3 regions of the Paenibacillus sp. V4I7 genome follow, and region 2 is predicted to be linked to each of the others. Evidence: riboswitches for the same ligand, from Rfam matches in the RefSeq annotation. Region 2 holds a riboswitch; each other region holds the start of a gene.

Region 1 (7,231 bases), 5.3 Mb from region 2:
TATCGATTAATCTTTTCCATCTCGTTAGGTATCTTTTTGCTAGGCGTGGTTATCAGTTTCTTTTTGAAAAAAAGAAAAGTACAAGGTACTTACGAATGGTTGTTTCCCTTTCGTTGTTTAAGGCAAGCTGAAACACCTTGGAAGCGCGTATGCTTAGCCTTGGTATTTCAAGGAGTTCGAGAAGGTGTCTTTGGTTTCATGATTGGACTTCTCGTCTATATATCCACATCAAGTGAAGCGAGCTTAGGGAGTTTCGTATTGATTACTTCTGCGGTATCCTTAGTGAGTTTCTGGGCGGTGGGACGATTTATAAAGCCACGTTTTCGTAAAATCAGTATGCTGATTGGTGCAACTATGATCGTAGCCGTTATTATTCCTTTTTTCTGGAAAATGGGGTATAGCACTTTACTTATTTTCGGCATAGGAGCTTCGCTCTTCTTTCCGATGTATTCGGTACCTATGGTGTCGGCAGTATTCGATCTTATTGGTTCAAATGAAGCCAGTGCTAAGCAGCGGGAGGAGTACATTGTACTTCGTGAGCTTTCCCTCAATATGGGGCGTGTGTGCGGTGTGCTCTTATTCATTTGTGTCATTTCGTGGAGTAAGGCGCCGCTTGTGATAAATGTACTGCTATTGCTCATTGGCAGCTCATCGTTGGTCAGTTGGTACTTTATGAGGAAGCAGTTAACGGTAATAAGAACTTGACATCTTTCGCGCTTCCCGATAAAAATGTGGGTATAGATTGTTTTATTGGGAAGAGGAGGGGGTAACCCTTGACACATAAAAAAATGGTGAATAGCATCACAGAGCTGATTGGTGATACACCGGCCGTGCGGATTAACCGATTGGTAGGTCCGAATGATGCGGAGCTCTACGTGAAGCTTGAATACTTTAATCCAAGCGGCAGTGTAAAAGACCGCGCTGCGTTTAATTTAATCGAACAGGCGGAGAAAGATGGACTGCTTCGTCCTGGCGCTACGATTATCGAGCCGACTAGCGGTAATACTGGCATTGGACTTGCCATGAATGCGGCTGCCAGAGGCTACAAGGCCATTCTAATCATGCCGGACAACATGACCAAAGAACGGATTACACTGCTCAAGGCCTATGGCGCAGAGGTCGTACTCACTCCCGCCGCGCTGCGGATGCCGGGTGCGATTGAGAAAGCCAAGGAACTGCGGGATCAGATACCTGGCAGTTATATCCCGCAGCAGTTCGAGAATCCGGCGAATCCAAGTATTCATCGGACGACAACAGCTCCGGAAATTCTGGAGCAAATGGATGGGCGTCTGGATGCTTTCGTAGCAACTTCAGGCACGGGAGGAACGATCACTGGAACGGGCGAGGTGCTTCGGGAGAAGCTGCCGGATATCCAGATCTATGTGGTGGAGCCGAAGGGTTCACCGGTTCTGTCGGGAGGAAGTCCAGGTCCGCATAAACTCGTTGGTACGAGTCCAGGCTTCGTACCGGCTATTCTGAACACAAACGTGTACGATGAGATCGTGCAGGTAACTGACGAAGATGCGATTCGAACCATGAAAGATCTGGCCAGCAAGGAAGGCATACTTGTAGGACCTTCGGCCGGAGCCTCGGTGTGGACAGGTATACAGGTAGCTAGTAAGCTAGGAGCGGGCAAGAGAGTGCTCTGTATTGCACCGGATACAGGCGAAAGATATTTGAGTATGGACATTTTTGATTGATTCATGAATAAGTTAGCACATATAAAATCGGCCCACCGGATCCAAATGATTCGGGTGGGCCATTCTTCATTGTTTTATTAAAAAATAATGAAAGTATGTTGAATAAAAATGCAAAATTGAGTATAATTATAAGTGTGATAAGGTTTGAAATGAAGGGTGGAAATACTGTGAAACTAGCCTATATTAATGCGCTTCCTGAAGAAGGTCAATTCCAGGAATTTATACAGACATATACAGAAGAATGCATAACATTTGGAACTCAAGCGATTGTGAATTGGAACGATTTCCAATCGGAGCACGTTATCTCAGTTTATGATGAGAATAAGCTTGTCGGAATCGGTTGTATGGCGGGAGAATGTCATGTCCATGTGCGTCCAACGTATGAGCATCGTGAAATTGAAAGCATGATGAACAAATTGCTGCAATCCGAATCGAAGGTTAGTTTGGTTCACGGGCAATCCTGATGATGACTGGTAGGCAGAGGGCTACTCGGGAGATCCCGGTGGCCTTTTTCTTATTTGTGGGGCGGAAATTTCGATTATACAAAAATATTCCGCACTAAAACAAGCTCAGTAATTGAATTAGGACAGCAATTCATTGTAAGATTAAAGGATGAACGAATCAGATTTCAGAAAGGTAGGTTTAACCATGGATGCTTTGAAGCTTAATATTCTCGAACTACTGAAAGAAGATGCCCGCAGGAGTGCGGACCTGATCGCCACAATGCTTGGTACGGCGGAGGCCGAGGTTGCACGAGCGATAAGCGAGATGGAAGCGGATAAGGTCATCGTCAAATACGCAACAGTAGTCAACTGGAGCAAAGTGGATGACGAAAAGGTTACCGCCCTGATTGAAGTGCAAATTACGCCGGAACGCGGACACGGGTTCGATGCCATCGCGGAACGGATCTATTTATATCCAGAAGTCAAATCGGTTTATCTCATGTCTGGCGCCTATGATTTGCTTGTCGAAATTGAGGGCAGTTCCCTCAAACAAGTCGCTTCTTTCGTGTCCAATAAGCTTTCACCGATTGACCGCGTGCTTTCAACAAAGACGAATTTTATATTAAAAAAATACAAACAAGACGGCATTATATTCGAGGATCAGGAAGACGATCACCGGATGCTCGTTTCGCCGTAAAGAAGAGGGAACGCCATGATCAAAGATGAGATAACGATCCAGCAGAACAAAGTAAAATCGATGCAGGACTACCTCGCTCCTGCCGTACGTGAAATGAAGCCTTCAGGTATTCGGAAGTTTTTTGATTTGGTTAGTAACAGCAAGGAAGATATTATTTCTCTTGGTGTAGGGGAACCGGATTTCTCAACACCTTGGCATGTTCGTGAAGCAGCTGTTCATTCCTTGGAACGCGGTAGAACGAAATACACGCCAAACTCAGGTATTCCTGAGCTTCGTGAAGCGATTGCCGATTACCTTCATACGTCCTTTAAAGTGAAATATGAGCCATCGAATGAAGTCCTTGTTACGGTTGGCGGCAGTGAAGCGATTGACTTAGCTCTCCGAGCTTTGATAACGCCGGGCGACGAGATTCTTATACCGGAACCTTGTTATATTTCGTATTCCCCAATCACGAGCATAAGCGGCGGCGTAGCTGTTGGGATCGAGACCTTCGCGAAGGACCAGTTCAAGCTGACTGAGAAAGCGCTTCGCGATGCGATTACGCCACGCTCCAAAATATTAATTCTCTGCTATCCTAGCAATCCAACAGGCGGTATTATGACCTATGAGGATTGGCTTCCGATAGCCAAAGTCATTGAAGAGAACGATCTTATTGTCATTTCCGATGAAATATATGCAGAGCTGACTTATGGTCAGAAGCACGTGAGCTTCGCAGCAATTCCTGGCATGAAAGACCGGACAATCTTGGTTAGCGGTTTCTCCAAAGCTTTTGCCATGACAGGCTGGCGGATGGGATATGCCTGCGGTCACCAGGAGCTGATTTCCGCGATGACCAAAATTCATCAATATACTGTGATGTGCGCACCCGTCATGGGGCAGGTAGCCGCTCACGAGGCGTTGACGAATGGCTTGGAAGAGAAGGATCGGATGATCGAGTCCTATAACCAGCGCAGACGTCTGATCGTAAAAGGGTTCCGAGATATTGGTCTCGAATGCCATGAGCCGCAAGGCGCTTTCTATGCATTTCCAAGTATTGTTGCTACAGGATTAACATCAGAAGAGTTTGCACAGCGGCTTTTATTTGAGTCAAAGGTTGCTGCCGTGCCTGGAGATGTGTTTGGTTTAGGTGGAGAAGGCTTCTTACGTTGTTCATACGCCTATAGTGTTTCTCAACTAAATGAAGCATTAGAGAGAATTGGGAATTTTATGAGAAAACTGTAATGAATAACGTAAATAAATATGTTCATTATTGATGAAAACTGGTATTCTTATAGTAAGGAGGGATGAGCATGGCTTTTATGGAATATCAACTATCAACCTATCAAAAACATTTTCAAATTCGTGAACAGGATTTCGGACAAAGTTGGTTGACCAAGCGTGCAAAGAAGCAAAACTCCCTTACCTTATTAGAAGAAGAGATTCATTCTCTACGACGCAGGTTAGAAAAGATGGTTTTTGATGGCGAAGAAATGACATCGGATTCCGTCGTTGAATTGAGCACAATCCTAGACCAAAAAATAAATGAATATATGCATAATGGGAAAAAAAGTCGGTGAAAACCGACTTTTCTCGCGATTATCGATGGATTCAGATAACAAACGGAGGTACGCTTACAACATGAAAGTGAAATGGCTGTTAGTTATGATGATGGGGCTTATGGTGATTCTAACGGGTTGCGGCGGGCCGAAGCCGGATGTATCTATATTTATAATGGGCACTAATGGTTTTCCAAGTGAAGCGGGGGACAAGCTGGAGAGTTCCTTGAAGTCCAAGGTGGGCGAAGTTCCTACAGTCAAAATTAATACGTCGCCTATATTCTCGATGGAAAAAATGATTGTAGAGCTGGCTGCAGGAGGCAATGGCATCTTCATTCTTGCGGAAGATCAATTCAAATCACTTAGTAATCAAGCGGGTTTCGTTTCTTTGGATGATACGATCAATCCGGTAGATTATCCGGATGGTGTTATTCAAATAGCTGAAGAAGGCAAGCCTGCAGAAAAGCATCTTTATGGTATTCCTCTTGCAGGAAACAAATGGATGAAAGAACAAGGTTTTGAAGGAAAAGGCTTGGTGGCTTTTATTCCCCAAAATGCTCCAAAGTTGAACGAGTCGAAACAAGTGCTCAAAGTAATTGCACAAAAGTAACAAGAAGTCTATAATCGACAAATAGATTGATAGTAAAATATGCAGCCATAGGTGTTGGTTAAGCTCATTAAGAAGAGATTGCCACTTAAAAGGGAAGCCGGTTAAAGTCCGGCACGGTCCCGCCACTGTAATCCAGGCATGAGTTGCCGGGAGAGTCAGGATACCTGCCCATGGTGCCGTTTACGACATCCTTCGAGGAAAAGGATCGCGTTAAATCAGGAAGCAACCTTAGGGTTGCTGAGCACCGCGATTTATCGTCCCCTTTGTTCCTTCGAGAACAAAGGGGCTTTTTTGTTAGGGTCAATCGAAATAAATAGTTCAGAAAGAGGTTTTGTCAGATGAAAAGGAATTCAGTAAAAAAAGCACTTATTCTTACGCTAGCTCTAGTAACAGCAATCAGTCTCGCAGCTTGCGGCAAAAAGGAAACGGAAATGTCTGATCCATCTAAGCTTGGCGGGGAGGGAACAAAAGCTCCTGCTGCAACTTCGGCACCAGCAGCAGCCAAAAAGACGGTCTATCCATTGAAGATAAAGGATGCTACGGGTAAGGAGTTTACTTTTGATAAGGCGCCTGAACGTATTGCATCCGTGTCTCCGGCAGAGACTGAAGCCCTTTTTGCAATTGGGCTTGAGGCTAATATTGTTGGTGTATCTGATTTCGATGATTATCCAGAAGCGGCCAAAACGAAACCGAAGCTTGGCAGTATAACGAAGCCTAACCAAGAAGCAGTTATTGCAGCCAATGCGAATGTCTTGTTCACAGGAGTTTCAATGAAACCCGATACGGTAGAAAAGTTGCGCGCTTTAAATATTAACGTGTTTAAAGTGGAGCCGAAAACCTTGGATGATGCCATTGCGAACATTCAAACCTACGGATTGATTACAGATCATCAGGAGCAAGCGGAAAAAGTGGTTGCTAAGATGAAATCGGATCGTCAAAAGGTTGTTAATGCAGTGAAAGACGTCAAGCAAGAGAACAAGAAAAAGGTATACATTGAATTTGCCCCGGGATGGACAGTGGGCAGTGGCGAATACATGGATGAATTGATCAAGCTTTCTGGCGGGATTAACGTCGCAGGAGACGGAAAAGGCTGGTATCAAATCAGCGAAGAGAAAATCATTCAACAAAACCCAGGTGTAATTTTATTCGCCAATGGGGTCGTCGATAGTAAGAGTAAGAAACCACTTGATGAAATTATCCGTACGCGAAGCGGTTGGGATGCCATTGATGCCGTGAAGAACAAGCAGGTGATTGGCCTCGACCAGAACATGTTGAGCCGTCCTGGTCCAAGGCTGACCGATGGATTGCTTGAAATGGCGAAAGGCATTTATCCCGAACTGGTGAAATAAAATGAAAAGAAAATTAATGCTATGGGGAGGAGTAGGGGTTATACTCCTTCTTCTTTCTATTATGGCGAGCTTGTCGCTGGGAACCGCTAATCTCCCGGTTTTGCAAATTGCCAGTATTCTCGCCAAGCACATTCCTTGGCTGGGAGATCACATCGATGCAACCTGGCCGCAGTCGTCGGAACAAATCATTAATAAAGTGCGATTTCCCCGTGTATTACTGGGGATTCTTGTAGGGGCCTCACTTTCCATTGCAGGGGCAGCTTTTCAAGGTGTGCTGCGCAATCCACTTGCTGATCCTTATGCACTCGGTGTATCCTCGGGTGCTTCTGTTGGAGCCGCATTTTTAATCTATTTTGGACTGCAAGTAGCGTGGTTTGGGCAGTGGTCGATTCCTATTGTTGCCTTTGTGACAGGACTTATTTCTTTATTTCTGGTTCTTAAGCTTGCCCAGATCGAAGGGAAGCTGAAGATGGAGACGCTTATTTTATCAGGCGTGGTCATGCAGGCATTTCTAGGGGCAATCGTATCATTCATGGTGTCTATTTCCAATCAAGTCATTAATGAAATTATTTTCTGGTTAATGGGCAGCTTGGCCATGCGAGGTTGGTCGTATACCTATATCATCTCACCCTATTTAATTATCGGTTTTGTCGTGCTGCTTAGCTATGCAAGGTCGTTAAATTTACTGGCTCTTGGTGAGCGGCAGGCGTCACATCTTGGTGTGAATGTGGAGCGGACGAAGCTGATTGTGCTTATAGTAGCAACTTTCATAACGGCTGCAGCGGTATCTGTTGCTGGTGTTATCGGCTTTGTAGGACTCATCGTACCGCATTTGGTGCGACTATTGGTAGGTCCGGATTATCGGTTGATTATTCCTTTATCCGCCATTGGCGGGGG
Region 2 (7,231 bases):
CCGGAAGCACCATGGATAAGTACTCGCCTGGTTTCAAATCTACTTTAGCCCCATCTGTGCTAAAGCCAATTACTTTTTTACCGATTCTGCGTTTGATAATTTGCTCAAGTCCATCAAAAGCTCCGCCGCAAATAAACAGAATGTTGGTTGTATCAATTTGAATGAATTCTTGATGCGGATGCTTACGTCCACCTTGAGGAGGAACTGAGGCAACCGTACCTTCAAGAATTTTGAGTAAAGCTTGTTGTACACCTTCACCGGAAACGTCTCTTGTAATGGACGGGTTCTCGGATTTACGTGCCACTTTATCGATCTCGTCAATATAGATAATGCCGCGTTCGGCTTTTTCTACATCATAATCTGCAGCTTGAATCAGTTTGAGCAAAATATTCTCAACGTCTTCGCCCACATAACCAGCTTCTGTTAATGAAGTGGCATCCGCGATTGCAAAAGGAACATTCAGAATTTTGGCCAGCGTTTGCGCTAGCAACGTTTTACCGCTTCCTGTAGGTCCTAAAAGTACGATGTTACTTTTTTGAAGCTCAACATCTTCCAATTTGTTTTGCGAATTAATACGCTTATAGTGGTTATAAACCGCTACAGCCAATGATTTTTTCGCTTGATCCTGCCCGATTACGTACTGATCCAAAATATTGCGAATTTCTTTTGGTTTCGGAACATCTTTCAGATCAAGCTCTTCTTCATGCCCTAATTCTTCTTCCACAATCTCCGTGCAAAGCTCTATACATTCATCACAAATGTAAACTCCCGGACCTGCAACAAGTTTGCGAACTTGGTCTTGGGATTTTCCACAAAAGGAACATTTGAGTTGGCCTTTTTCATCGTTAAATTTAAACATGGGATCACTCCTTTATTTCAAGTCGTTTCGAGTGATAACCTCGTCGATTAACCCGTATGTCTTCGCTTCATAAGCGCTCATAAAGTTATCTCGGTCGGTGTCTCTTTCGATCTTTTCAAGCGGCTGTCCCGTCCGGTCCACATAGATCTGGTTGAGTTTTTGTTTCGTTTTGATAATCCAATCCGCGTGGATTTTGATATCGGTTGCTTGACCTCTTACACCGCCGAGCGGTTGGTGAATCATAACTTCTGCATTCGGCAGCGCGTATCGCTTACCTTTGGCACCTGCTGTTAATAGCAGAGAACCCATACTTGCAGCCATACCTACACAAATCGTAGATACATCTGGTTTAATAAACTGCATGGTATCGAAGATACCCATTCCAGCTGTTACAGATCCACCTGGTGAATTGATATATAAGTGGATATCCTTATCGGGATCCTGAGCTGATAAAAAGAGCAGCTGGGCAATGACCAAATTAGCCACATCGTCATCAATAGCGCTCCCAATGAAGATAATGCGGTCCTTTAATAAACGCGAGTAGATATCGTAAGAACGTTCCCCACGAGCCTCTTGTTCAACAACCATAGGAATAAGACTCATTGTACCAACTCCTTTTGCGGCAATAGCCAAGTTCTCTCAATTGAGATTCAGATACAGTTTAACACGTTTGAACAGCAAAGTCATTTTTTCAGAGAACTGCTATGTATGAGGGTATTTCTTATGGTCTTGGACAGATTGGGGGCTAAAATAGGGTAAAAGAAAGGCACGTTGCTTACGTACGTGCCTTTACTTACCTTATTTATACAGCTGCGGAAACATGCTTGCTATTTTCAAGCAAGAAGTCAACCGTTTTTCTAATCACAAGATCGTTGCTCAGACCTTCTAGGCTGCCGTTTGAAGTAAACAGTTCACGAAGTTCTGCTGTTGTTTTTTGGTAGGATTGTGCATATTTCTCAAGCTCCGTGTCAACTTCTTCATCGGAAACTGTGATTTTTTCTGCAGCTGCGATGGCTTCAAGAACAAGGTTGTTACGAACACGCTTATCAGCATCTTCTCTCATTTGTTCTTTTAGCACGCTCTCGTTTTGACCGGAGAACTGGAAGTAGATCTCAAGAGTCATGCCTTGCGAGCGAAGACGTCTTTCGAATTCCTTCACCATAACATCTAGCTCTGCTTCTACCATGGAAGCTGGAATTTCAACATCAGCATTAGTTGCAGCTTTTTCAACAACAGCTGTTTCCAGAGCAGCCTCTGAATCTTTTTCTTTGCGCTCTTGAAGACGTTTTTTCAGTTCTTCTTTGTACTCTACAAGTGTATCGTACTCGCTCACATCTTTAGCAAATTCATCATCAAGCTCTGGCAAGTTTTTGCGTTTAATATCGTGAATTTTCACTTTAAACACAGCTGCTTTGCCTTTCAAATCTTCGGAGTGGTAGTTTTCAGGGAAGCTAACGTTAACTTCTTTCTCTTCGCCTTTACCAAGACCGACGAGTTGCTCTTCGAAACCTGGAATGAAGGAGTTGGAACCAAGCTCAAGGGAGTATTTCTCCGCTTTACCGCCTTCGAATGCTTCACCATCAACGAATCCTTCGAAGTCAAGGACAACAACGTCACCATTTGCTGCTTGTCCTTCTTCAAGAACAACCAATTCAGCATGACGTTGTTGCAAACGAGTAAGCTCTTCATTCAATTCTTCATCGGTAACTTCTGCGCTTACTGCTTCAACTTCGATACCTTTGTATTCGCCAAGTGTTACTTCAGGCTTAACAGTTACTTTAGCTTTGAACTTCAGTACTTGTCCTTTGCCGAATTGCTCAACGTCTACTTCAGGACGATCGACAGGCTCGATTTTAACCTCTTCAATCGCTTCCACATAAACTTCTGGCAAAATGATATCTAAAGCATCTTGATACAAGCTTTCTACACCAAATTTAGCTTCAAATATTGAACGAGGCACTTTCCCTTTACGGAATCCTGGAACATTCACTTTTGCTGATACCTTTTTAAATGCTTTATCCAAAGCATCTGCTACGCGGTCTGCGCCAACTTCCACTTCAAGAACGCCTACGTTCTTCTCTATTTTTTCCCAACTTGCTTTCATTTTATGCTTTCCCCTCCAAAAATGTACGATGACATATTTTCACGTTACGCTCATTACAACCATTCTATTATACCATATAAGATTTTCATTTCAAGGCAACCTTTCTTGCCTTATGATGGATCCGGATTAAACTGCTTCACAAACGCTTGAAGCACATGGTTAGCTCGCTTCCACTGAAGCTTCATAGAATCAACAATCCCGTAATTGTCTAGTAATTCTTCCCGACTCACACTGCCAAATAATTTCTCTTGTAGAATAGCATGCAAGGCAGATGCCCATACATCAACAGCGCCTTCTTCCGCATTCTGTAAATCCGTATAGATTGATGTCCCATAGGCATAGGCTAGAAATTCCTGCCAAGTCTGCTTGGCAAAATAAACAAAATCAGGTTGGCTTATTTCACTAATGTCCCCGACTCTGCGAATCATATCACGAATGCGTGATGGAAATTCCTCCGGGCACATCGGTGTCTCTTCGATCTCGACAAGGATTTTTTCCCCATTCTTAGGGAACTCGATAAATCCACGCTCACCCATCTGTTTAAGCGCCTGCAAAGCTTTAAATTGAATGTGAGGGTGCCGCGGCTTCTCACATAGCCACTCCTTTACACGTTGGCTTACGTCAGATTGATCAATAAACGCCAATTGTTCAAGGGCATTGACTTGCTGCTCTAATGTACCGTCTCTTAGCATATTCAGAAGCTTAAGCGCAAAAGCGCCATCATCGGCTGTCTTTTCTTGTATGTACTGCCGTAATAGATCCGTTTCTTCCTCTGGATCATCTTCCAATGGAGACGTCATTGGGAACATGGATTCCGGATACATGGTACACAGCCAATTCCTCAGGGCTTCCCATTGTTCGGTTTTGTGATGGTCTACTGTCGGAAATTGCAGTAGAAAGGTTAGCAATTGGAGTGCATCACTATACTGCTCTGTTTTTAGAAACCGAGTCAGCTCCTCTTCGTAATATTGCTCTGTTTTCGGAAAAAGAATTAAGTTATTGATGGATGGGTCCGTTATGATGATCACCTCAGAAATCTTGGTCTCGCTGGTGACAGTTTACTTGATTGTCCAAGTGATTGCAAAATAAACATTTAAAATAGGGTTGACTTCACTTGAAACTATATGATAATATAACTCTTGCTTCGCTAAACGGATCACATCCGCAAGGTAAGAAGAGGTCTATGTCTCAGTAGCTCAGCTGGATAGAGCACACGCCTTCTAAGCGTGCGGTCGGGGGTTCGAATCCCTCCTGGGACGTTTATGTACGGCAAAGGATCGCGAGAAATCGCGGTTTTTTTTGTTTATAAGAAAAATAAAATTCACTATGCTACGAATCTTTCATATTGTGCTATACTCTTTTCAATTACATATTTTTTCGAATAAATGAGGTGCCCTTGCGTAGCAAGCAAGGGGTAACAGGGAATCGGGTGCAAATCCCGAGCGGTCCCGCCACTGTATTCGGGGAGTTTCTTTCTATCATGTCACTTGATGCATATTCAGGGAAGGCAGAAAGAATACGATGATCCGAGAGCCAGGAGACCTACCTTCATTTATGCACCCAGAAACCTTCGCGGAAAGGAGCGGTGTACGTCAAGTCTCTCGACATGTAGCTTATATTTGTCGTTTATTCGTACGTACCCACGACCAATCCATCAGGATTGGTCTTTTTTGTTTGTTATTCGAACTTCAATTAGGAGGAATTTAAAAAACATGCAAACAAAATCACGAAAGACAAAGGTCGTTAGCTTCTTACTAGTGGTTATAGGGTTAGCCCTTTATCTATTCATTAATGAACCGCAAACCGTCAACGGCATGCACATTATGGAAGGATTTCTCCCCGTAGGTTGGGCTATATTTTGGTGGGCAGCCTTCCTTCCGTTCTTCTTTCTTGGTGTCCGAGCACTTATCAAAATTACGAAAGAACATCCAGAGCTCAAAATTATGCTCGGTCTTGCTGCTGCGTTCACTTTCGTACTTTCAGCACTAAAGATTCCTTCTGTGACCGGAAGCAGTTCTCATCCAACAGGTACAGGTTTAGGAGCTGTAATGTTCGGACCGCTCCCTATGAGCGTCCTAGGATCGATTGTATTGTTATTTCAAGCGGTTTTACTTGCTCATGGAGGACTTACGACTCTCGGGGCAAATGCATTCTCAATGGCCCTCTCCGGTCCAGTAGTTGGTTACTTCATATATAAGTCCATGATGAAAACAACCGGCAAACAAAAATGGTCGATATTTTTGGCGGCTGCTCTTGCCGACTTATCCACATACATTGTTACTTCTGTCCAATTAGCTCTTGCATTCCCGGCTGAACAAGGTGGATTTATGGCATCCTTCTTGAAATTCGGCGGTATTTTTGCCATTACGCAAATCCCTCTTGCCATTAGTGAAGGCATTTTAACCGTATTAATATGGAATTGGTTACAATCTTACAGCCCTAAAGAACTATCTATCCTACAACATAAAATGAAAGGAGCTTCTGAGCAATGAAAACTCGTACTTTAAATACCCTTATGCTGATTGCTGTTGTATTACTGGCAGTCTTGCCCCTTATTTTCGTACAAGGCGAATTTGGAGGAGCTGATGATACCGCTGAACAATTAATTCAGAGTATTCAACCTTCCTATACGCCATGGTTCTCTTCTTTATTTGAGCTCCCAGCTGAGACAGAAAGTATGCTATTCGCCTTACAAGCGGCCATTGGCGCTGGCTTCATCGGGTTTGCCTTTGGCTTTTTCAAAGGGAAAGCGTCTAAATCCAAAAACCAATGATAAAACGAATCGATTCGCTATCTTATAAAAATGCCTTACGCCCCCTGTCACCGATGTGGAAGTGCGGTTTTGCAGTTATCATGCTGCTGTTTTCTTATCTAACGCATCCACCCGTCCAGGTGCTTATAGCGTTATGGATGACTCTATGGACGGTTGGCTACGCTCGCGTTCCGATCAAATATTATGTAACTGTCATCGGTGCTGCATGCCTTTTTTTTGTGGGGAGTGTACCCGCATTAGTCGTAGAGATCCGTCCTCTGCCAGAAGCCATGCCTGATATTCATGAGGTGGCGGCCTTTATATTCATGGACTGGAAATTGTCCGTTACTTCAACAGGTCTTTTGCTAATTGGAAAATTATTCATTCGTATTATAGCGAGCTTAAGTTGCGTGTCCTTTATTATGTTCAGCACTCCTTTTTCTGAATTGCTGCAAGTCTTACAAAAAGTTCGTGTTCCCAAGCTGGTTCTGGAAATTATGCTTATTATGTATCGGTTTCTGTTCATCCTATTTGAAATAGCCAATAACATGTCTCTAGCTCAGCAATCAAGAGGCGGTCAGACCGGTTTCCAAAATAGATTAAAGGATACAGCCATTATAATTGTTCAAATGTTTATCAAAACGATGCAGCGGTATAAATCATTGTCAAATGGCCTTGTCTCCCGAGGTTTTACGGATGACATTCATATGGTGCCTTACCGAGCTAATCCTGTACCTTTTCGATATAAATTGGAAAGTTATGTAGGGTTCACACTCTTACTGCTGCTCGAAATTTGGCTGCATTGAAATTGGAGGAGTACCGATGAGCACGATTTTAGAAACCTTAGAAGTAAGTTTCAGCTATCCCTTTTCACAGACCATGGCTTTAAACAAATTAAAGCTCCGCATCCCCGAGGGAAAAAAAACGGCCATTTGCGGTCATAACGGTTCTGGCAAATCGACTTTATTTCTTCATGCTATTGGCATTCATTCACCTTCATCGGGTCAAGTTTTATGGAAGAACGAACCTTTAACTTACACTCGCAAAGAACTCAAACAATTACGTCAAGATGTTGGACTTGTGTTTCAAGACCCTGAACAGCAGCTCATTTTGAATACTCCTTATGAGGATGTCACCTACGGACTGCGGAATGCTGCCATTCCTGAACTTGAGATTACTCGCCGAGCAGAAGCTATATTACAAACGATGGGACTCGAACACTTAGCGCACACACCCATTCACCACTTGAGCCTCGGTCAAAAGAAACGAGTAGCCCTAGCCGGTGTGCTGGTGCTTGAACCAAAGCTTCTACTTCTTGATGAACCAACGGCCTATCTAGATCGTATATCGGAGCAACAGTTAGTCGAGGAGATCAACCGTATACATAGCCGCGGAATCACGTTAGTCATGGCTACCCATGATATGAACCTAGCCTATTCATGGGCTGATTGGATTCTGGTGATGGATCAAGGACAGTGCGTCATGGAAGGCACACCAGATGAAATATTCAAAGATA
Region 3 (7,231 bases), 3.6 Mb from region 2:
GAATCGAGATGCCGCCGAGGATGCCAAGACGCCCGTTCAGCGTCTTCTTGGCGATTTCTTCGCCGGCGGGCACAGATACGAGCACGTCTACACCGTGCGCGATCTCGTAATGGTCAAGCACTTCCTGCACGGTTTCGCGGATCATTTTCCGCGGGACCGGGTTGATCGCCGCTTGACCGATCTCGACCGGCAGGCCGGGCTTCGTCACGCGCCCGACGCCAATGCCGCCATCGATGCCGACGCCAGGCTCGGCACGGAAGCTTACGCGCACGATGATCTCCGCACCGTGCGTCGCATCGGGATCATCGCCGCCGTCCTTAATGACGGCGGCTTCGCCCCACAGCTGTGTGAACGTGCAGCTGTGCAGGGCAAATTCAACCGTCTCCCCGATCGGGATACGGATATGCACGTGCGTTTGTGGCGCTTGCTCGATGAGCGCCACTAGTGCTGCTTTGGCTCCTGCGGTTGCGCAGGAGCCGGTGGTGTAGCCGTGGCGCAGGGGCTTGCCCGGTTCTTCCACCATCGGCGCTACTCCTTACGCGTCGCCATAATCGACAGCGCGTTGACTGCTGCAACGGCAACGGGACTGCCGCCTTTACGGCCAACGTTCGTGATGAACGGAATGTCCAGCTTGGCTAGTTCATCCTTCGATTCCGCTGCGGAAACGAATCCAACAGGCACACCGACGATGAGCCCCGGCTTCGCAATTCCTTCTTTGACGAGTCGAATCAGCTCCAGCAGGGCTGTCGGTGCGTTCCCGATGGCATAAATAGCTCCATCTGCTTCCTTAATCGCTTTGCGAATTGAAATAATCGCCCGTGTCGTGTTCAGACGCTTGGCTTCCTCCATGACATCCTTATCCGAGATATACACTCTGACATCGCCGCCGAATTGCTCAATACGCGGCTTACTAATGCCGACTTGTACCATCTGAACGTCAGCCACAACGATTTTACCAGCCCGAATGGCTGCAATACCTGCTTCGATTGCTCTCGGGTGAAAAACAAGACTGCGTCCTAATTCAAAATCCGCTGAAGCATGAATCACACGCTGTACAACTGGATATTGCTCCGGAGTAAACGTATGCTCGCCTAATTCTTCTGTAATCATCTCAAAGCTTTTCTCTTCAATTTCTTGTGGTTGTACCGTTAATGGTTTAAAATCCGTATGAAAATCCATCCTATTTAGCCCTCCTTATGAATGCTATCGTTTATAAATTGTATAACGCCTTGAAAGTCAGAATAGAGCGTCCCATATTCAAGTTCAGGTCTGCCTATCACAATACTCGGAATACCCATTTCCAGCGCTGCTTCAAGCTTCTCATCCACGGCTCCGACTTTCCCGCTTTCTTTCGTTATCATCAAGGTAACTTTGTAATGGTCATAAAGAGCTTTATTTAACTCTTTGGAAAAAGGGCCTTGCATAGCCACAATATTTTTCTGCTCAATACCCAGTTCTTCACATTTCTCCATATTATCTTGGCGAGGAAGCATCCGCGCAATGAGCCTCGTATCGGGAAGCCCAATCAGACGATCAGCAAAAATCTTCAACGTTTTGCTGCCGGTAGTCAGCATAATGCTGCCGCGCTTTTCAGCCGCTAACTCTGCAGCCTGTTTATAATCATCAACCGTCGTGATGAGCGTTCCCTGCTCGATGGACAAGCTTTGACGTTCGAAACGCACATAAGGTACAGCAGCCAGTTTAGCAGCCGCCATCGCATTCTTCGACGCTTCCTCAGCAAACGGATGGGTCGCATCAACAACCACGCGTAAGCCTTTATCTTGAATTAGCTGGTTCATATCTTCCGCGGTCAGGCGACCTGTGAGTACTGGAAGCCCTTCCGCCTCCATGCTCTTCGCTGCGCTTTCGGTCACAACTGTTGTGAGAACAGCATATCCTTCTGCGCGAATTCCTAACGCCAGCTCCCTAGCGTCACTCGTACCTGCAAGAACGAGAATCATCGTCTGTCACCTCTTGAATGAGCATGAACATGGTCATGATGATCGTGATCGTGGTCATGCTCGTGTTTGTGATCATGGTCGTGATGGTCGTGATGGTGATGATCGTCATGATCATGATGGTGATGATGATCGATATGCTTCATCGCCTCTAGACGATATTGGCACATGTCGCAGTTCATCTTCACTTCATCCTGAAGCGCTTCCTGCGCTCGTCCAATCAGAATCTCTTGCAGCAGTGGATGGAAGCCAAAATAAGGAGCCATCTGGAATTGTTTATCTGGATATGTCTCCCGATATCCTTGAACCATTTGATCCATACGTTGAATCAAAACGCCTGTGAACAGGAAATAAGGCAAAATGATTACCTTCTTCGCACCGAGCAGCAAACAGCGCTCAACCCCATCATCCATCAGAGGTGCTGTAACTCCAATAAAGGCTGTTTCCACCCATTTTACCTGAAGCTTCTCCCAGAATAAGCGAGAGATTTTAAACAGATCGCTATTCGCGTCTGCATCACTGCTTCCACGCCCAACAATAAGTAAAGCTATTTCACCTAAGTCCTCTTTCACTTGAACTCCGAGATCTTCTACCCTGGAGGATAAAATATCGAGAATTTGTTCGTGTACCCCAATAGGTCTGCCGTATGTAAATTTCACAAAAGGATATTTTAATTTCGCATCATCAATAGAAGATGGGATATGAATTTTCGCATGCCCGGCCGCAAATAAGATAATCGGAATGACCACGATATGAGTAGCCCCTATTTCTACACAGCGATCAATTCCTTGCATGATCGTTGGTTGAACAAATTCTAGGAAACAGGTCTCTACAATTTGCTCTTTCATCTTACTCGCTATTTCCGAAACAAAGAGGCGAACTTCCTCATTCCCGCCTTCTTCCCGACTCCCATGACCCACAAATAAAACAGCATTCATCCTTTATTTCCCCCTAATTCTAATCGCCGCAAATGGCATTTTCGATAACGAAACCTACCATTTCTTGATGGCGGTAGCCTTCAATTTCTTTAACACGCTTGAAAAATTTATGAAACCGTTCATTCGGATGTCCTTCTTTTTGGTAACGTTCTACAATCCTGCCAACTAATTCGACAAGCTCCCCAGGGTCAATTCCTTCTGCAACGGGCTGAGCCGCATGCGCATTTCGACCTACCGTTTTTCCGCCAAGAAACAGATCAAATTTCTCTTTACGGTAGACGATGCCGATATCTTGCTGAACAGCCCCATAACAAGCCATTCCACACCCATTGAACCCAATTTTCAACTCTTTAGGTACTTCTAGATGGCCAATTCGGTGATGGATGGCTTCCGCATAAGGAATAGATTCACCTTTTTCCAAATTACAAAAGTCGCATGCTTTGATTTGCGCAACATCGCCAATCGGAGACAACAATAAACCAAGTGCACTTAGCTCGGATGTAATCTGCTTAGGGTTATCGGTTTGCACACGAACAATCAGTTGATGATGCGGTGAGTATTCAATATCTCCACGATCCCCAACAATCTCGCCTAACGCACACAGTTGGGCTGCTGTTAACTTTTTATTCGCGATTCCGGGGCTTACTGCAAACTCAAAGATAGATTGGGTCGCAGTCAGCTTATTGTCAAATTCAAAAGGCAACTCTTCATTCCCTTTGGATACTAGCTGCAAGGCTTCTATTGCAAGCTGTAAGGAATTACTAGGTGACAAAATCGGTGATGACTTCAGCTGTGAAAGATCTCTATTTTCAGTAATCTTATCATCCAAGAGTTCATCTTCATCGTCGAACTCCCCCATGGATTCATCCCAATCCTGCTCATCCAATTGTTCCAAAGCCCAAGGCTCAGCCTCGGATTTCAACCTTTGATGTGGTTTAAGCGGCTGTGTTTCGGCCCCTAATGTGTATTTCCGCTGATAACCGCGCGGTGTAATCATGAGACCGTCATACAGCTTGGTTGCGGAATTACCAATAATAATGGTCGTTAACATGCCAATATCATGATTCAGCATATCAGCCAATGTCGTCACAACAACATGCTCGCGATCTCGATACGCGCTTTTGACAATCCCAACAGGTGTTAAAGGAGAACGATACTTAAGGAGAATGCGCTGAGTCTCAACGATTTGTCTGGTCCGTCTACCGCTTCGCGGGTTATAGAGGGCAATAACGAAATCAGCCATCCCTGCTGCATCAACCCGCTTCGCTATCAGCTCCCATGGTGTAAGATGATCACTTAAGCTAATCGTGCAAGAATCATGCATAATTGGAGCGCCTAGCAGAGATCCAGCCGAATGAACAGCTGAAATGCCAGGAATCACTTCTACTTGAACGCCATCCTCACGGGTCCAGCCTTGTTCCATCAATACCTCATAGACAAGACCGGCCATCCCATATACCCCGGCATCTCCACTGGAAATAACGGCAACCTTCTTCCCCTGCTTGGCTTGCCGCACAGCCTCTTGCGCACGACTCACTTCTTCCGTCATGCCTGTTCGAACTACTTGCTGTTCGGTTAACAGACCTGAGATAAGATCCACATAGGTGTTATATCCGATGATAACTTCACTTTCCTGAATCGCTTCCCTTGCACGCTTCGTAATATGTTCAAAACTCCCCGGCCCAAAGCCAATAATGAGCAGTTTTCCTGACAATTTGCATCACCCTTCCCCGTAATTACACAAACAAAAAAAGCATCCCTAACATAAGTCATGTTAGAAACGCTTGGTAAATTACTACAGTTAATAAAACCAGAAGTAACCGCTCTCTAACACTCCCTAATTCCACGTAGGGTAATTGTGTTGTTGAATTAGGCAGGTCTCCTGACTTAATCATCCCCTTGCACCTTCCCAGGTTGTTACCCAGTGGCATGTTGCAAGCAGTTTCCGTAATAAACGGCGATTTTTACAGTGGCGGGTCCGTGCCGGTATTTCACCGGTCTTCCCTTTTAACCATACACCCGAATGGATCTATGGCACCTAATTCCTTTGATATGCAATTACGATCATCCTACCATCTATCGATTGGGTTGTCACGTATTTATTCATAGATGGCCTGGTAGAGTCCTTCCATCAAACTCTGGTAACTGCTTGGTTCAAAGGTCATCTCGGCAAAAGAAACATGAATGACCTTGTTGATCGTTTTAACAATAAAAAAACTATCCTCCCCACGCTCCGGGTCAATATAGGTATAGCACTCTAAGTGATTGGTTCCGGTTTTTTGACGTAAAAATTCCGTTGCTTCCGCACTCAAACTCGCATATTTAGGCATAGTTAGATCCCTTTCCATTTAAACGATGTGATGCTATCTATTATAGCGTATTTTAACCCTTTGATTCCTATCAAAACGAGAAAGTATTTCTTTAATTTTCAGAATTTTCGTACTATAATGAATCTATCAAGATATCGCTTTCATTCTATGAAGGAGGAATTGATATGAGCAGTCATGAAACGAATGGATTGGTGTTTGTCTTTACTGGCACTAGCGGTTCTGGTCGTAAAACAATTGCCCATCACATTGCCAAAGAGCTTGGTTTCTCATCTGTCGTCTCCTACACAACTCGAATACCTAGACCCAAAGAAATCAACGGGAAGGATTATAATTTCATCTCACGCAAAGTGTTCATCGATAGTGACATTGCAGGTGAATTTTTTCAAACTGTTGAAATTGACGGGAATTTCTATGGGATCAAGAAAGCGGACATCGATGAAGCGCTTCGCAAAGACGGACTTATCTATGTCATTGTGAATCGTTATGCAGCTAATCGTTTCAAGTATACATTTGGAGATAGAGCTATCCGCTTGTTCATCTATGTCAACAAACAAACGATCATGGAACGCATGCTTGCTCGAAATACGCCTACTGACGTCATTGACCACTACATGAACCACTACATAGAGGAAGTCTCCTACCGCAAGGATTGTGAGTATGTTTTTGAGAATATGAATTTACAAGAATCGATCGACAAGGTGAAGGCAACCATGCTCGCTCACATGCAAACTACAACAAGTTAAGTGTGCTTATAACGCCAAGAGACCCGGTGATCAACATCACCGAGTCTCTTTTTTTACGATCCAACATTCATTTTAATGGGGCTTTTTTCCTCTTCAAGGCCACGAAACCGCCGAATAGTGAAACCGGTACGATGACGACAAAACCAATCAATTCGTACCATAACGGAATGCTATCATTGGTTAACATGGAATCAAATCCGATTGCAGCGCCGATGACACCAATAATGGCTGCATTGAAATATTCGGCGCGCTTCGCAACCTTTGCGGCGATGTATCCGCCAAGAAACGACCAGAACAAACCAACTACCAAAAGCAAAAGTAATAGGCCTACATTCGAATATATAACACTTACATTCTGCTCATCCACCGGGCGATTAGCAAAATATATACCGCCAATTAACGCAGTCGATATTAAAGTCCCCAAGTTATCAACCGCTACACCAAGCAGTACACCCAGAAAATGAAATTTCCGTTCACTTTTTTGTTCAACCATAGATTCTTCTTCTCTCCTGATCACTTCGATCTACCAGCCTTATCCATAATACCATGTGGCCGCTTTAGTATCCAGTTCTTACCTTGCAGAGCTTGCAGAGTTCGCAGTCTCTTCGGCAATCTTCTTCACGTAGTTATTACGCTTTTCAAGAAATCGAGTCATATACTTTGCTAAAAACAAGTGATCGGCAAGCCTCCCCAATCCTCCAAAAGGTGAAGTGTAATCAAACGTATCCACCATCAAAGTGCCTTGCTCTACAGTTACAAATTCATGTGTATGACGAAATCGCTTGAACGCCCCTCTAACCATTTCATCTACAAAGTAATACGGCTTCACCATCTCTGTAATCTGGGCAGTCAATTGCTGCTTAATACCTAAATGATAAGCTTCCCAAGTCACTGTTTCTCCATGCTCAATCAACCCCTGTATCCTGCCTGCTATCGCTCGTTCCTTCGTATGAGAGGTTGATTCTGCATGGATATCTATACTCCTTGCCAAATCAAAACACACTTCAATAGGTGCATGAATAAGTAACTCCTGTCGTATTGTTGGCATTGAATCCTCTACTTCCACCAAGTTTCTATCGGATAATCCGCGGCATTCACAATAACAGTTTGACCTATTTTCGGTGTGACAATTGATACTTTACTAGCATGCGCTGCCCTTGTAGCACGCTCTACCGGATCTGTCCAGTCATGTAAGGCCAGCGTGAATGCTCCCCAATGTATCGGTATCATCAGCTCCCCTTTCACATCCATATGGGCTTGAA

The links. A riboswitch is a leader RNA that binds a small molecule or an ion and turns the genes downstream of it on or off. The one in region 2 is predicted to bind cobalamin.
Region 1: linked by a shared signal. The riboswitch ahead of QFZ80_RS02345 (ABC transporter substrate-binding protein) and the one ahead of QFZ80_RS25795 (energy-coupling factor ABC transporter permease) in region 2 are both predicted to bind cobalamin.
Region 3: linked by a shared signal. The riboswitch ahead of cobJ (precorrin-3B C(17)-methyltransferase) and the one ahead of QFZ80_RS25795 (energy-coupling factor ABC transporter permease) in region 2 are both predicted to bind cobalamin.

The regions. Positions count from the first base shown of each region.
Region 1 covers NZ_JAUSZD010000002.1:231,680-238,910, forward strand. Annotated here, with positions in the region: gene QFZ80_RS02310 (MFS transporter) at 1-705, shown strand, start outside; gene cysK (cysteine synthase A) at 789-1,700, shown strand; gene QFZ80_RS02320 (hypothetical protein) at 1,868-2,164, shown strand; gene QFZ80_RS02325 (Lrp/AsnC family transcriptional regulator) at 2,349-2,840, shown strand; gene QFZ80_RS02330 (aminotransferase class I/II-fold pyridoxal phosphate-dependent enzyme) at 2,856-4,061, shown strand; gene QFZ80_RS02335 (aspartyl-phosphate phosphatase Spo0E family protein) at 4,130-4,396, shown strand; gene QFZ80_RS02340 (hypothetical protein) at 4,458-4,985, shown strand; cobalamin riboswitch at 5,018-5,171, shown strand; gene QFZ80_RS02345 (ABC transporter substrate-binding protein) at 5,324-6,334, shown strand; gene QFZ80_RS02350 (FecCD family ABC transporter permease) at 6,336-7,231, shown strand, end outside.
Region 2 covers NZ_JAUSZD010000002.1:5,519,244-5,526,474, forward strand. Annotated here, with positions in the region: gene clpX (ATP-dependent protease ATP-binding subunit ClpX) at 1-859, opposite strand, end outside; gene clpP (ATP-dependent Clp endopeptidase proteolytic subunit ClpP) at 872-1,462, opposite strand; gene tig (trigger factor) at 1,662-2,963, opposite strand; gene QFZ80_RS25785 (hypothetical protein) at 3,074-3,991, opposite strand; tRNA gene QFZ80_RS25790 (tRNA-Arg) at 4,149-4,222, shown strand; cobalamin riboswitch at 4,335-4,528, shown strand; gene QFZ80_RS25795 (energy-coupling factor ABC transporter permease) at 4,676-5,455, shown strand; gene QFZ80_RS25800 (energy-coupling factor ABC transporter substrate-binding protein) at 5,452-5,736, shown strand; gene cbiQ (cobalt ECF transporter T component CbiQ) at 5,733-6,521, shown strand; gene QFZ80_RS25810 (energy-coupling factor ABC transporter ATP-binding protein) at 6,538-7,231, shown strand, end outside.
Region 3 covers NZ_JAUSZD010000002.1:1,930,209-1,937,439, reverse strand. Annotated here, with positions in the region: gene QFZ80_RS09905 (cobalt-precorrin-5B (C(1))-methyltransferase) at 1-523, opposite strand, end outside; gene QFZ80_RS09900 (precorrin-8X methylmutase) at 529-1,179, opposite strand; gene cobK (precorrin-6A reductase) at 1,185-1,961, opposite strand; gene QFZ80_RS09890 (sirohydrochlorin chelatase) at 1,958-2,896, opposite strand; gene cobJ (precorrin-3B C(17)-methyltransferase) at 2,916-4,610, opposite strand; cobalamin riboswitch at 4,752-4,953, opposite strand; gene QFZ80_RS09880 (hypothetical protein) at 4,996-5,226, opposite strand; gene QFZ80_RS09875 (guanylate kinase) at 5,391-5,969, shown strand; gene QFZ80_RS09870 (hypothetical protein) at 6,037-6,462, opposite strand; gene QFZ80_RS09865 (SRPBCC family protein) at 6,541-7,017, opposite strand; gene QFZ80_RS09860 (MBL fold metallo-hydrolase) at 7,026-7,231, opposite strand, start outside.